Regions from separate parts of the Streptomyces sp. 71268 genome, predicted to be linked through region 1. Evidence: riboswitches for the same ligand, from Rfam matches in the RefSeq annotation. Region 1 holds a riboswitch; each other region holds the start of a gene.

Region 1 (3,199 bases):
TGCGCCATCTCGCGCGGCAACCGCTCGACGCGCCCGCGCTCGCCGACGAGCTGGGCATGCACGGTGAGGAGCAACTGCTCGGCGTCTGGCTCGACATGGGAGTGCGGCTCGGAGAACTCGGCTCGCGCGGCGGGCGCTACCGGCTGCGCGGCCGCCTGGCCAAGTCGCTGGCGCGGCCGGAGGCGGACGCCTACGTGGCGCTGCTCGAACAGCTCATGCGCTTCCACGCCCCACTGCTCCTGGACGCCCCCGACATGCTGCGCGAAGGGCGTCGGGTGTCGATCGCCGACCAGGACGGCGCGCTCATCGCCCGCTCGTCCCGTGTCCTCGAACCCGCCGTGCAGGGCGTGGTGGAGCAGCAGGTCGACCGGAACTCACCGGTCCGGCTCCTGGAGGTGGGCTGCGGCAGCGGCACCTACGTACGGCACGCCGCCTCGCTCAACCCTCGGCTGACGGCCGTGGCGATCGACCTGCAGGACGAGGTGGTGGCGCAGGCGCAGGCGAACCTGGACAAGTGGAACCTGTCCGACCGGGTGGAGGTCGTCCGCAGCGACCTGCGGACGTACTCGACGGAGCAGAAGTTCGACCTGGTCACGCTGCACAACAACATCTACTACTTCCCCCACGGTGAGCGGACCAAGGTGCTGGAGCGGGCGCGCTCGTTTCTGATGCCCGGCGGCAAGCTGCTCCTGACGACGAGTTGCCAGGGTGGCGGCCCGGGCATGGAGATGCTGAACCTGTGGTGCGCGTACGCCGACTTCGCCGGCCCGCTGCCGCGCCCGGCCGAGCTGTTGGGGCAGATGCGGGACGCGGGCTTCACACAGGTGCGCTCCCGCCGCCTGGTGCCCGGCGAGGAGTTCCGGGCCTTCGTCGGCACCTGCCCCTTCGACGACTAGCCTCACGCGTTCGACGGCTTGCCCCAGACGCAGGCGGCGGGCCGGGAACGGCCGGCGGTGGCGGAGACACACGGTCATCGCCATCCCGCCGCCACCGTGACACCACGCCACCGTCACCCCGCGCCTCCGGTGTCGCGCGGCGCCGGGTCGCCGACGGCCGGCCGTGCGCGCGGATTGACGTCGCGTCACGGCACACCGCCGCGCGCGCCGCGAACCCGGGGGTGGTGGGCGGCTGCCTGGCCCACAGCCTGGTCACGCCCTGGAACCTCTGCGTCCGGTTCGGCGTTTTCGCAGTTCAGAGCGGGTTTGCGCGACTCGTATGGGGGATGAGACCGACCGCGGTTCTGTGTCACCAGCGAAGGTGAAGAAGTTCACATACGGCCCTTTCGGCTGCGAATTCGGGCCGTGGATGACGCAGTATCCCTATCCGACACCACCAAGCCCCCGTCACCACGGCGGGGCGGTCCGGGCGGACGCCGAGTCCTGCCGCCGCGCGGGCCCAGTGAGAAGAACACGAAATCGGCAGGAACGGGAGACCCAGGCACGACGGGCCACGAAGTCGGTGGCCCTTGGGGTGAAGCCACGCGAGTGGCCGGGCAACTTCGCCAGTCCGAACCCGACAGGTCATCTTTCGCAGGCGGATGACGAAGGGCTTTCGTATGTCCGCGCAGCCACGCATACCCTCGATCGCCACGCGCATCGGCACCGCTTCGGCCCTCACCGCCACGGTGCTGGCCGGTTCCTCGTTCGTCCCCGCCCTGACGACCGATGCGCAGGCGGCGACGGCCTCCGGCAAGGCGCTCAAGATCGCCGCCGGCAAGAAGGGCGCACCCTACAAGTACGGGGCGGTCGGCCCGCACCGGTTCGACTGCTCGGGGTTGACGCTCTACTCGTTCAAGAAGGCGGGCAAGAAGCTGCCGCGCACGGCGGCGGCCCAGTACAACAAGACCCGCCACCTGTCCAAGAGCTCGCGCAAGGCGGGTGACCTGGTCTTCTTCCACTCCGGGCGGAACGTCTACCACGTGGGCATCTACGCCGGGAAGAACAAGATCTGGCACGCGCCCAAGCCTGGCAAGTCGGTGCGGCTGGAGAAGATCTGGACCAACAAGGTCTGGTACGGCCGCGTCCGCTGACCATGACGGGTGGGTCGGGGCGCCGGGCGGGCGATGCCGCGCCGCGCCCCGACCCCACGACCCTGGGACGAGAGGGGTGTGGGGACGAGAGCCGCCCTACGGGCCGGTTCCGGGTCGATGTCACCAAGCCGAGTGATGTTGCCATCGAGTACGTCACCCGCAGGGAGCAATCCCCGTTGTCCTCACGTGCCGACCGAATCACGGTCAGCCTGATCCACGAGGACGAGTCATGATGCGAGGAATGACGGGGGTTGCCGTCGTCGCAGCGGCGCTGGCGTGCGCGGTGACGCCGGCCCAGGCTGGTGAGGCAGCCAAGCCCATCAAGAACGGCAAGGCCGAGTTCTGCCTGAGCAAGCCCGCCGCCAAGCAGCTTGCCAAGGCGAAGGTCACGCTGGCCGCCACGGGGGCCGCTCGGATCACCGGCAAGCAGCGCCAGTGCGTGTCCCTCCCGCTGGTCGAGGGCACGAGGGACTACGCGAAGTTGCAGGGCGGTGTCACGTTTCGTGACAAGGACGACCGTCTCGACCTCACCAAGATCTACAACTACGTGAACAAGTCCTCGCGGACCCAGGCGCACGCCTCGGTCAACCGGGCCAAGGCGCAGCCGGTGCGGTTCCTGACCTACACCATCAAGCGGGAGAACGCGAAGGTCACGCAGAAGCAGGTCAAGGCGGTCAACGTGCGGACCGCGCTGACTCCCGAGGGCGAGAAGCTGCTCAAGAAGACCTTCGGCAAGTCGCCGGTGCGCAAGGGCGACCACCTCTTCACGCTCAACGCGGTCGCCGACATGCCGAGGCTCGCCCCGGACACACTCGGTGACCTGCTCGACCTGCTGCGCTGAACCGAGGGCTGAACCCGGGACGCGGAGCGCCCCGGACCACGGCAGGTGAACCACGGCGGCCGATCGGCTCCACGGATGCCGCCGACACGCCACATGGCGTGTCGGCGGCATCCGTGCGTACGGCGCCCCGGCGCCTGCGCGCCGTCAGGCTCCGCGCACCGCGGCCAGTTGCTGGGCGAAGGGGACGACCTCGTCGTCGTCCTGGTGCGGCACGGACGGGGCGTCGACCAGCAGGCCGGCGAGTTGGCGTGCGGCGCGGTCGATTCGCTCGCTCAGCCCGTCGGTACGGCCGTCCCCGGCCGCGCCCCAGTCCTCGGAGGCGGCGTAGA
Region 2 (3,199 bases), 4.8 Mb from region 1:
CACCGGAACCCGCGCCGTCGCCGCCCACCTGCGCCGCGTAGGTCTCCTCGTCGATGAGCTCGTTCTTGAGGTTGGAGATCTTGGCGCTGAAGGACTTGGGCGGGAACCGCTTCGGGTCCAGGTCCAGGTCGCGGCAGACCAGGGCCATCAGCCGCTTGGAGTCGGCCGCGTCGTAGATCGAGAACGAGGACGTGAAGCCGAGCTTCTTGGACTCGCGGCGCAGGATGCGCACGCAGGCGCTGTGGAACGTCGACACCCACATGGCGTTCGCGCGCTGGCCCACGAGGTCCGTGACGCGCTCCTTCATCTCGCCCGCGGCCTTGTTCGTGAACGTGATCGCCAGGATCTCGCCAGGGTGCGCGCGGCGGGCGCCCAGCAGATGCGCGATGCGGTGGGTGAGCACCCGGGTCTTGCCCGAGCCGGCGCCGGCGACGATGAGCAGCGGCGATCCGGCGTGCACGACGGCGGCCCGCTGCTGCTCGTTCATCCCCTCAAGCAGCGCGGCCGGGTCCACGGCCGGGCGCGGCGCGCCGTTGCGGTAGTACGCCTCGCGCTCGCCGTACGGCTCCGGCTCCTCGCCGTACGCGTCGGACCCCGCGCGGCCGGCGCGCTCGCCGAAGCCGGCGGCCGGCCCCGGCCCCGCGCTCGGGGCGAGGTCCCAGCCCTCGAACAGGTCGTGCGGAACCTGCTCCGGGGCCTGGCCCGCGGGCACCGTCGGGTCACCCGGGGCGTCCTCGGGGATCTCCTGCTCCTCGGGCGGGGGCTCGCCGCCCGACCGGGCAAGATCCGCCAGGAAGTCGTCGTCAAAGAGGCTGCTCATCGCGAACCGAGTCTAGGCGGCACCACTGACAACCCGCACCGCCCTTCCCCCGACCCCTTCCCGACATGTCGAACACCAGCCTTCCCAGCCACCCGGGCCGTTGGCTACGGTGCCTGGTCATGGCGGCCCGTACCCCCGTCGGCGAAAGCGTCGGCAACGGGCGGCCCGCGCCGAGTCCGGCCCTGTCAGGCGGCCGGAGCCGGGGACCCACCGTTCCCCGCGCCTTACGGGAGTCTCCCGGAGGCGGGGGGAAGTACCACCGGGGTGAATCGGACCGCATCCCCATGTGCGGACCGTAGGGCATTCCCTTCCCTCCCCGTGCGCTCGGTGACGCCCGTCCCCGAGCCGCGCGGAGCGCCCGAACCCGACAGCTAACCCGGTAGGCGGTCCACGGAAGGAGTCGCCTCCCTTGGCGTCACACCGCAGGTCGCGGTACCGGCTGGACGTGTCGTCCGGTCGTCGTACCGTCGCCGGCCTCACCACGGCCGCGCTCGCCTCCCTCGCCCTCCTCGTCCAGCTCGCGCCGTCGGCCACCGCCGTACCGCGCGAGCCGCGCCCCTCGGTCGAGGAGGTGCGGCAGCGGGTCGACGCGCTGTACCGCGAGGCCGGCAGCGCCACCCAGGCGTACAACGGGGCCAAGGAGCGCACGGACGCGCAGCAGGCCCGGGTGGACGAACTGCTCGGGGACGTCGCCGAGCACACCGAGCGAGTCAACGAGGCGCGCCGCAAGCTGGGGACCTTCGCGGCGGCCCAGTACCGCACCGGCAGCGCCCACTCGACCGCGACGCTGCTCCTGGCCGCCGACTCCCAGCGTCTCTTCGACCAGTCGCACCTGCTGGCCCGGATGACCAGTCGGCAGCAGCGGGCACTGGCGGACTACGAGGCCCGGCGGGCGACGGCGGCCACCCAGCGCGGCAAGGCGGCGCGGAGCCTGGCCTCCCTCACCGCCGCCCAGGACGACCTGCGGGCCAAGAAGAAGTCCGTACAGACCAAGCTGGCCGAGGCCCGCAAGCTGCTGTCCAGATTGACCGCCGAGGAGAAGGCCAGGCTGGCGGAGCTGGAGCGCAGGAAGCAGGCCGAGGCCGAGCGCAAGGCCAAGGAGTTGGCCCGCGAGCAGGCCGAGAAGGAGCGCGCGGAGCGGGAGCGGCGCGAGCGGGAACAGCGGGAGCGTGAGCAGCGCGAGAACGCCGGCGACACGGGCGGCGACAGCGGCGACGGAAGCGGCCAGGGCGGGGCCGCGGGCCGCGGCGACGGCTCGGGCGACATCGGCCCGAGCGACCCCGCTTCCCCGGCCGACACGGCGAAGGCGCAACAGGCCATCGACTTCGCGCGGGCACAGCTCGGCAAGCCGTACGTGTGGGGCGCGACCGGCCCCAACGCGTACGACTGCTCCGGGCTGACGCAGGGCGCGTGGAAGGCCGCCGGGGTGACCCTGCCGCGCACCACCTGGGACCAGGTCAAGGTCGGCCAACGCATAGCCACCACCGACCTCGCCCCCGGTGACCTGGTCTTCTTCTTCGACGACATCAGCCATGTCGGCCTCTACGTCGGCGAGGGCAAGATGATCCACGCGCCGAGGCCCGGGGCCAACGTGCGGGTCGAGTCGATCTACACGATGCCGCTGTACGGGAACGTGCGGCCGGCCTGACCCGCCGGGCCCCCGCCCCCACGGAGCGGGCCCGCCTCCCCTGGCGCGGGGGCGGGCCCGCTCGCCGGTGGGGGCGGTTTCCGCTGGCTGCTGGCCGCTGGCGGGAGGGTGCGGCGTACGCCGGGGGTGGGCGAGGGTGGCGAAGACGGTGCCGGTCACGGCCTCGCGGGGAGGGGCGGCGTCCGTCGGGCCGCTGGCGGGAGGACCGCTGGCGGGAGGACCGCTGGACCGCTGGACCGCTGGACCGCTGAGCGAACGGGCGCGGGGACCAAGGGCACCCCCAAAGACGAATCGCAGATGCGTATTCCATAGAATCGCGGCGTGCGACTGACCAAGGCCACCGATCTGGCGCTCCGCGTCGCCATGCGCCTCGCGGTGCTCGACGCGGAGAGCGCGCCGACCACTCGCGAGGTGGCCGACGCCGTCGCCGTGCCGTACAGCCATGCCGCGAAGGCCGTCACCCGGCTGCGCCACCTCGGCGTGGTCGAGGCCCGGCGCGGCCGGGGCGGCGGGCTGGCGCTGACCTCGACCGGGCGCGCCGCGTCGCTCGGCTGGCTGGTACGCGAGCTTGAGGGGGCGGGTGACGTGGTGGGCTGCGAGGACGACCCGCCCTGCCCGCTGCGCACGGCGTGCCGGCTGCGCAGCGCGCTACGCCAGGCACAGGAATCCTTCTACGCCACGCTCGACCCGATCACCATCGCCGACCTCGTCTCCGCCCCGACCGGCCCCGT
Region 3 (3,199 bases), 1.6 Mb from region 1:
CCTACTGCCTGGGCGGCACCCTCACCTCCCGGCTCGACCGGGTGCTGCGCGAGGAGAAGGGCTACACCTACGGCGTGCGGGCCTTCGCCCAGGTCCTGCGCTCCACGCCGGAGGGCACGGGCCTGTCCCTCCTGGCCATCAGCGGCTCGGTGGCCACCGAGGTGACGGGCCCGGCGCTCGAGGACGCGTGGAAGGTGCTGCGCACGTTGGCCGCCGACGGGCTCACGGACGACGAGCGCGACGTGGCCGTGCAGAACCTGGTGGGGATCGCCCCGTTGAAGTACGAGACGGCCGCCTCGGTCGCGGGCACCCTCGCCGATCAGGTGGAGCAGCACCTGCCGGACGACTTCCAGGCCCACCTCTACCGGCGGCTCGCGGAGACCGGCACGGTCGAGGCGACCGCCGCGGCCGTCGCCGCCTTCCCCACCGACCGGCTGGTGACCGTGCTGGTCGGCGACGCCTCGGTGATCGCCGAGCCGGTGAAGGCGCTGGGCATCGGGGACGTACGGGTGGTGAGCGGCTAGCGGCGCGCGCCCCGGCGGCCGAGCCGGGCTGGCGGGCCGTCAGGCGCCGCCCGGCCCGGGCTCGGTCCCGTGCCGTCCGCGCCCGTGGTGCCCGCGCCCGGGGCGCCGGTCGGCGCGCCGACCGGCGCCCCGGGCGCGGGGCGGCTGCCGTGGCCCCGGGGCGCCGGGCCGCGCGGGCCGGCAGGCGCGGGCCGGCACGCGGGCCGTGGAGCCGGGTGGCGTACGCGAGGGCGCGGGCAACGGTGCCCGATAGCTGACCGTGCCCCAGAGAGCGCCATGGGCGCCCGGATTGCCCCGGGTGTCCGTGGCGGAGTCTGGGACTCCTGTTGCTGATGAGCCGTTAAGAGGCCCTGGTGTCAAGTGGGATGCCGGGGCCTCTCGGTTTGTCTGTTTTGCGGGAGAGGCTGCCTGTCTGCCGTGTGGCGTGCGCAACAAACGGCCGGTTCTGTTTGCCGATCAAAAGACGTCCCGCTTAGCGTCAGCCCCGTTGTCCGTCACACCTTCGCCACACCCGTGGCACCGGGCAACCATCGCCGAGTCCCTTATGGCGCGAGCCAGGGGAGCCGGGGACCCAAGTCCCCTGGGGTGAATCGGCCGCCATCCTCGCGAGAGGCGTGGTGACCGTAGGAGACCTTCCTGCTCCGAACCCGTCAGCTAACCCGGTAGGCGAGAAGGAAGGAAAGGAGTACGCCTCCGCATGGCGTTCACCCGTGCCACTGGGCGGCACCGTCGCCCCAGCCGCTTTGTCCGTACCAGCGCGAACGCGGCGGGCATGGCCACCCTCGCGGCCACCGGCGTCGTCGCCGGCATAGCCGCTCCCGCGATGGCCGCCCCGGGCGCCGACGGCGTCCCCGAGCTCCAGGACACCGGCCTGCGCCAGGCCGCGACCCTGAACGAGGACATCGCGGACAAGATCGGCGCCCAGGCCGACGCCCAGTACTCCGCCGCCGAGCAGGCCGCGGCCGAGCAGCAGGCCGAGGAAGAGGCGCGCCAGCAGGCCGCCGAGCACGCCGCCGAGATGAAGAAGAAGGCGGAGGAGGCCAAGCGCAAGGCCGCCGCCGAGGCCGCGAAGAAGAAGGCCGCCGCGAAGAAGGCGGCCGAGGCACGGGCCGCCGCGGAGCGCGAGGCCGAGGAGACCCGCGCCAGCGAGGTCGTGGACACGCGCGCGTCGCGTACCGCCGAGCGTCCCGCGGTGGGCTCCTACGTCCTGCCGGTCGCGGGCTCGTACGTCTCGACGCAGTACCAGGCGTCCGGTGGCGCCTGGTCCTCCGGCAGCCACACCGGCGTCGACTTCCACGCCAGCACCGGCACCTCGGTGCGCGCCGTGGGCGCCGGCACCATCGTCGAGGCCGGCTGGGGCGGCGCGTACGGCAACAACGTCGTGATCAAGATGAACGACGGCACCTACACGCAGTACGGGCACCTCGACTCGATCTCCGTCTCGGTGGGCCAGAGCGTGGCCCCCGGCGAGCAGATCGGTCTCGCCGGCAACACGGGCAACTCCTTCGGCGCGCACCTGCACTTCGAGGCCCGCACGTCGCCCGAGTACGGCTCGGACATCAACCCCGTCGCCTACCTGCGCTCCCACGGCGTCAACATCTGAGGCGAGGCCGGGCCACCCCGCCCGGCCCCCGCACGTCCCACACCGAGGGCCCCGGCACCGAGCCGGGGCCCTCGGCGCGTCTCGGCTCGGGCCCGGGCCACGGGGGCCGGCGCGCGGCCGCGCGCCGCGGCGGCGCCCGTACGACAGCGCACGCCCCTTCCCGGGGCGGAAACGACGAAGCCGCGGTGACGTCCCAGGGGGATCACCGCGGCTTCGCAGGGTGCTGAAAAGCGACTCAGACCGTCTCCGGAAGCTCCTCAAGCCCCTCGGCGACGAGCTTGGCCAGCCGGTCGAGCGCGGCCTCGGAGCCGTCGGCCTCCGATGCGAGCACGATCTCCTCGCCGCCCTGCGCGCCGAGGCCGAGCACGGCGAGCATCGAGGCGGCGTTGACCGGGGTGCCGTCCGGCTTGGCGATCGTCACGGGGACGCCGGAGGCCGTCGCGGCGCGGACGAAGATGGACGCGGGGCGAGCGTGCAGGCCCTCTGCCCAGCCGACGGTGACGCGGCGCTCAACCATGGTGTTGCCCTTCAGGTGGTTGCTGTTGTCTAGACCAGTCTCTCACGGGGTGCGGAGTGCTCTGGCGAAGCCCTTCCACAGCCTGCCCCGGCGCAACGCTGAGCGCGAGTCGGACCGTTGTCGGTGCCCCCGCCTAGTCTTGGAGCCATGGAAACGCCGCCCGAGCACGCCTATCCGACGCACTGGGAAGCGGACGTGGTGCTCCGCGACGGCGGCACCGCCCAGATCCGCCCCATCACGCCCGACGACGGCCAGCGCCTGGTCGACTTCTACGAGCGGGTCTCGGACGAGTCCAAGTACTACCGCTTCTTCGCCCCCTACCCCCGGCTCTCCGACCGCGATGTGCACCGCTTCACCCACCACGACTACGTGAACCGGGTCGGCCTGGCGGCGACGGTCGGCGACGAGTTCATCGCCACGGTCCGGTACGACCGCATCGACGAGCGCGGCCGCCCCTCGTCGGCGCCGGCGGACGAGGCCGAGGTCGCCTTCCTCGTGCAGGACGCCCACCAGGGGCGCGGCGTCGCCTCCGCCCTGCTCGAACACATCGCCGCC
Region 4 (3,199 bases), 5.0 Mb from region 1:
GGAGAAGGACTCCGCGCCGATCGGGGCGATCATGAACTCCTGGATGTCCACGTTGGAGTCGGCGTGCGAGCCGCCGTTCAGGATGTTCATCATCGGCACCGGGAGCTGGTGCGCGTTCGGGCCGCCGAGGTAGCGGAAGAGCGGCAGGTCGGACGCCTCGGAGGCGGCGTGCGCGACGGCCAGCGAGACGCCGAGGATGGCGTTGGCGCCGAGCGAGGACTTGTCCGGCGTGGCGTCCAGGTCGAACATGGCCTGGTCGATCAGGCGCTGCTCGGTGGCGTCGTAGCCGACCAGCTCCGGGCCGATCTGCTCGATGACCGCGAGCACGGCCTTCTCCACACCCTTGCCGCCGTAGCGGGCCTTGTCGCCGTCCCGCAGCTCAAGGGCCTCGAACTGGCCGGTCGAGGCGCCGGACGGCACGGCAGCACGGCCGGTGCTGCCGTCGTCGAGGCCGACCTCGACCTCGACCGTGGGGTTGCCTCGCGAGTCGAGGATCTCGCGAGCTACGACGACGTCGATAGACGGCACGAGCGGTCTCCTTCGTGTGGGTCTGAGCTTCTGCGACACGAGCCTAACCGGCCCCGGCACCCCGGCTCGCCGCACGCCCGCCGGACGAGACGACAAGAGGGACAAAAGCGCAGATCGATGGGTGAACGGCGCAACCGAATCGGCCGCGCGGCCCCGGACAGCGCCGGCCGGGACGTCCGCGCGAGGCGCCCGCGGCATGCCTACCGGGCCCAGGCGACCGGGCGCCGTCCGGACGGCGGCGGCCCGGCGTCCGTACGGCGGCGGCGCGGGGCCCGTACGGCGGCCGGACGGCGCGTGGCGCGTCGCGGGGGGGCGTACGGGGAGGGCGTACGGGACGGCGTGTGCGGGCGGCGTACGGGGGCGGCTCGGCCGGGCGCGGCCCGCGCGGGGTGGCAAACGCGGAGCCCCGCCGCGATGCGCTCGGGGGTGGGCGCACCGTGGCGGGGCGGTCTGCGGTCCCTCCGGGGCGGGGAGGGACGGACGCCGGGCCGGCTCTGGGGCGGAGCCGGCCGGGCGCCGGAGGCGGGGATCAGCTCAGGTGGAGCTGCTGGCCCGGGAAGATCAGGTCGGCATCGGTGACGATCTCGTCGTTGAGGTCGTACAGCTTCTGCCAGCCACCCTTGACGTTCTCGGCCTCGGCGATCTTGGCGAGGGTGTCGCCGGCCTCGACCTTGTACTCGCCGTCGCCCTTCTTGATCGTCTTCGGGGCGCTCTGCTGCGGCGCGGCCTGCTTCGGGGCGGCGTGCTTGGGCACGTACCGCTCGGAGCTGCGGCTCGGGGCCTGGTCGTCCGAGGCGCGCGGGCCGGCGTGCTTCGGGGCGGCCTTCGGCGCGGACTGCTGCGGCGCGGCCTGCTGCTGCTTGGGCGCGGCCTGCTGCGGCGCCTGCTGCTTGGGGGCCTGCTGCTTGGGCGCGGTGTAGCCGCCCTGGGTCAGGTTGACGCCGCAGTGCGGCCAGGCGCCCTTGCCCTGGCTGGCCAGGACCTTCTCGGCGATCTGTATCTGCTGGGCCTTGGACGCCTTGTCGGCGGTCGGGGCGTAGGCGGTGCCGCCGTACGCGGCCCAGGTGGAGGCGGAGAACTGCAGGCCGCCGTAGTAGCCGTTGCCGGTGTTGATCGACCAGTTGCCGGTCGACTCGCACTGGGCGACCTGGTCCCACTGGCCGGTGGTGGCGGCGTTGGCGCCGGTGGCCCCCATCAGCGGCACGGCGACGGCGGCACCGGTGACACCGGCGAGCGTGGCGATGCGGGTGGCCTTGGACGGACGGCGGTGCTTGCCCTTGGAAATCAGCATGTTGGTTTCCTCACCGACGCCTACGAGGTGAGCTGTCGGGTTCGGACTGTGAGTTGCCCGGCCGCGGTTTCCCGCGGCTTCACCCCAAGCCGTTCAGCCCCCTCGTTTCACGGACCGTCCGGCACTTACCTGTGGTTCCCCCGCTCCTGCCTTCGGCGCTTGACGCGTCGGTTCCCCCCGGCCGCCGGCAGGATTCGGCGTGACGACCAGTGGCGCCCGCGGTGGCGAGCGATGAAGACCGTAATCACAGATCCCCGGGGTGCTCAAACCCCAACATCCCTGGAAAGTCAGTGGGGTTTACCCGCAAGAAAATCACATCACCGCAGGTCAGACAGTGCACCTGATGGACGGACAAGCACGACACGCCGGAGATCGAACGAGACCCATGTCTCACTTTCGCGAATCGGTGCACACCTGGGTGAAACACCCAAAGTGACGACCGATCAGCGGTCCGCCGTGGCCTCCAGGTCGAGCTTCTGGCCGGGCAGGATCAGGTCGGGGTCGTCCCCGATGACGCTCTCGTTGGCCTCGTAGAGCGCCGGCCAACCGCCCGGCGTCTCGTGCTGCTCGGCGATCGCCCACAGCGTGTCACCGGACCGGACCCGGTGCTCACTCCGCGTCTCCCCGTCCGACCGGTCGCCCACGCGCCCGCGCTCGCTGCGGTCGGCGTGCCGGCCCTCGGGGCGCTGTCGGTCGTCGTCCCGGCCGTCGGGGCGGCCCGGGGCGTCGGCGGGCTCCTCGCGGGGCTCGCCGCGGTGCTTGCCGGTGCCCGCGCCGTCCTCGCGCGCCCCCTCGCCGGCGCCGGGCCGCTCCCCGTCGCCACGCGGCGCGTCGGGCGTCTCGCGCCCGGCCTCGCCTCGGTCGGCGGGCCGCTCCTCGCCCCGGTTCGGGCTCGGGGTGGTACGGGGCGTCCCGGCGGGCTCCGCGTCGTCGCTGGGCGCGGACGCGTCGGGGCTGGGCTCGCCGCCCCGGCTGGGCGCCTTGTCCTGGGCTGGCGTGGCGTCCGGCGTCGACTCGGCGTCCGGGCCCCGCTCGTCGGTCGGGGTCGGCTTGGCGTCGTCCGGGGTGGGCTTCGCGTCCGGGGTCGCGTCCGGCTTCGGGCTCGGGGCGTGGCCGTAGTCGCCCCGGTCGGTGCCCCGGTCGTCGTGGCTGGGGTCGCCGGGGTTGACGTCCGGGATCTCGCCGTCCTCGGTCAGGCCGGCCGTCTGCGCGCAGTCGTTCCACGCCACGGGGCCGCGCTCGGACAGGATCGTCTGGGCGATGGCTATCTGCTGCGCGCGGCTGGCCAGGTCCGGACGGGGCGCGTGGTCCGTGCCGCCGTAGAGCTGCCAGGCGTCCAGGCTCAGGCCGAGGCCGCCGTAGCGCCCGTTGCCCTCGTTG

The links. A riboswitch is a leader RNA that binds a small molecule or an ion and turns the genes downstream of it on or off. The one in region 1 is predicted to bind cyclic di-AMP.
Positions count from the first base shown of each region.
Region 2: it holds a riboswitch for cyclic di-AMP, as region 1 does, so the genes downstream of both, OYE22_RS20375 (C40 family peptidase) here and OYE22_RS00980 (C40 family peptidase) in region 1, are expected to answer to the same signal.
Region 3: it holds a riboswitch for cyclic di-AMP, as region 1 does, so the genes downstream of both, OYE22_RS06905 (M23 family metallopeptidase) here and OYE22_RS00980 (C40 family peptidase) in region 1, are expected to answer to the same signal.
Region 4: it holds a riboswitch for cyclic di-AMP, as region 1 does, so the genes downstream of both, OYE22_RS20990 (transglycosylase family protein) here and OYE22_RS00980 (C40 family peptidase) in region 1, are expected to answer to the same signal.

Region 1 is NZ_CP114200.1:306,212-309,410, forward strand. Features, by position in the region: gene OYE22_RS00975 (class I SAM-dependent methyltransferase) at 1-896, shown strand, start outside; cyclic di-AMP (ydaO/yuaA leader) riboswitch at 1,399-1,552, shown strand; gene OYE22_RS00980 (C40 family peptidase) at 1,556-2,029, shown strand; gene OYE22_RS00985 (hypothetical protein) at 2,271-2,870, shown strand; gene OYE22_RS00990 (FMN reductase) at 3,015-3,199, opposite strand, start outside.
Region 2 is NZ_CP114200.1:5,149,786-5,152,984, reverse strand. Features, by position in the region: gene OYE22_RS20380 (ATP-dependent DNA helicase) at 1-820, opposite strand, end outside; cyclic di-AMP (ydaO/yuaA leader) riboswitch at 979-1,222, shown strand; gene OYE22_RS20375 (C40 family peptidase) at 1,230-2,468, shown strand; gene OYE22_RS20370 (Rrf2 family transcriptional regulator) at 2,790-3,199, shown strand, end outside.
Region 3 is NZ_CP114200.1:1,891,182-1,894,380, reverse strand. Features, by position in the region: gene OYE22_RS06910 (pitrilysin family protein) at 1-524, shown strand, start outside; cyclic di-AMP (ydaO/yuaA leader) riboswitch at 1,046-1,208, shown strand; gene OYE22_RS06905 (M23 family metallopeptidase) at 1,222-2,127, shown strand; gene OYE22_RS06900 (HPr family phosphocarrier protein) at 2,363-2,644, opposite strand; gene OYE22_RS06895 (GNAT family N-acetyltransferase) at 2,792-3,199, shown strand, end outside.
Region 4 is NZ_CP114200.1:5,315,875-5,319,073, reverse strand. Features, by position in the region: gene eno (phosphopyruvate hydratase) at 1-528, opposite strand, end outside; gene OYE22_RS20990 (transglycosylase family protein) at 1,058-1,819, opposite strand; cyclic di-AMP (ydaO/yuaA leader) riboswitch at 1,822-1,987, opposite strand; gene OYE22_RS20985 (transglycosylase family protein) at 2,263-3,199, opposite strand, start outside.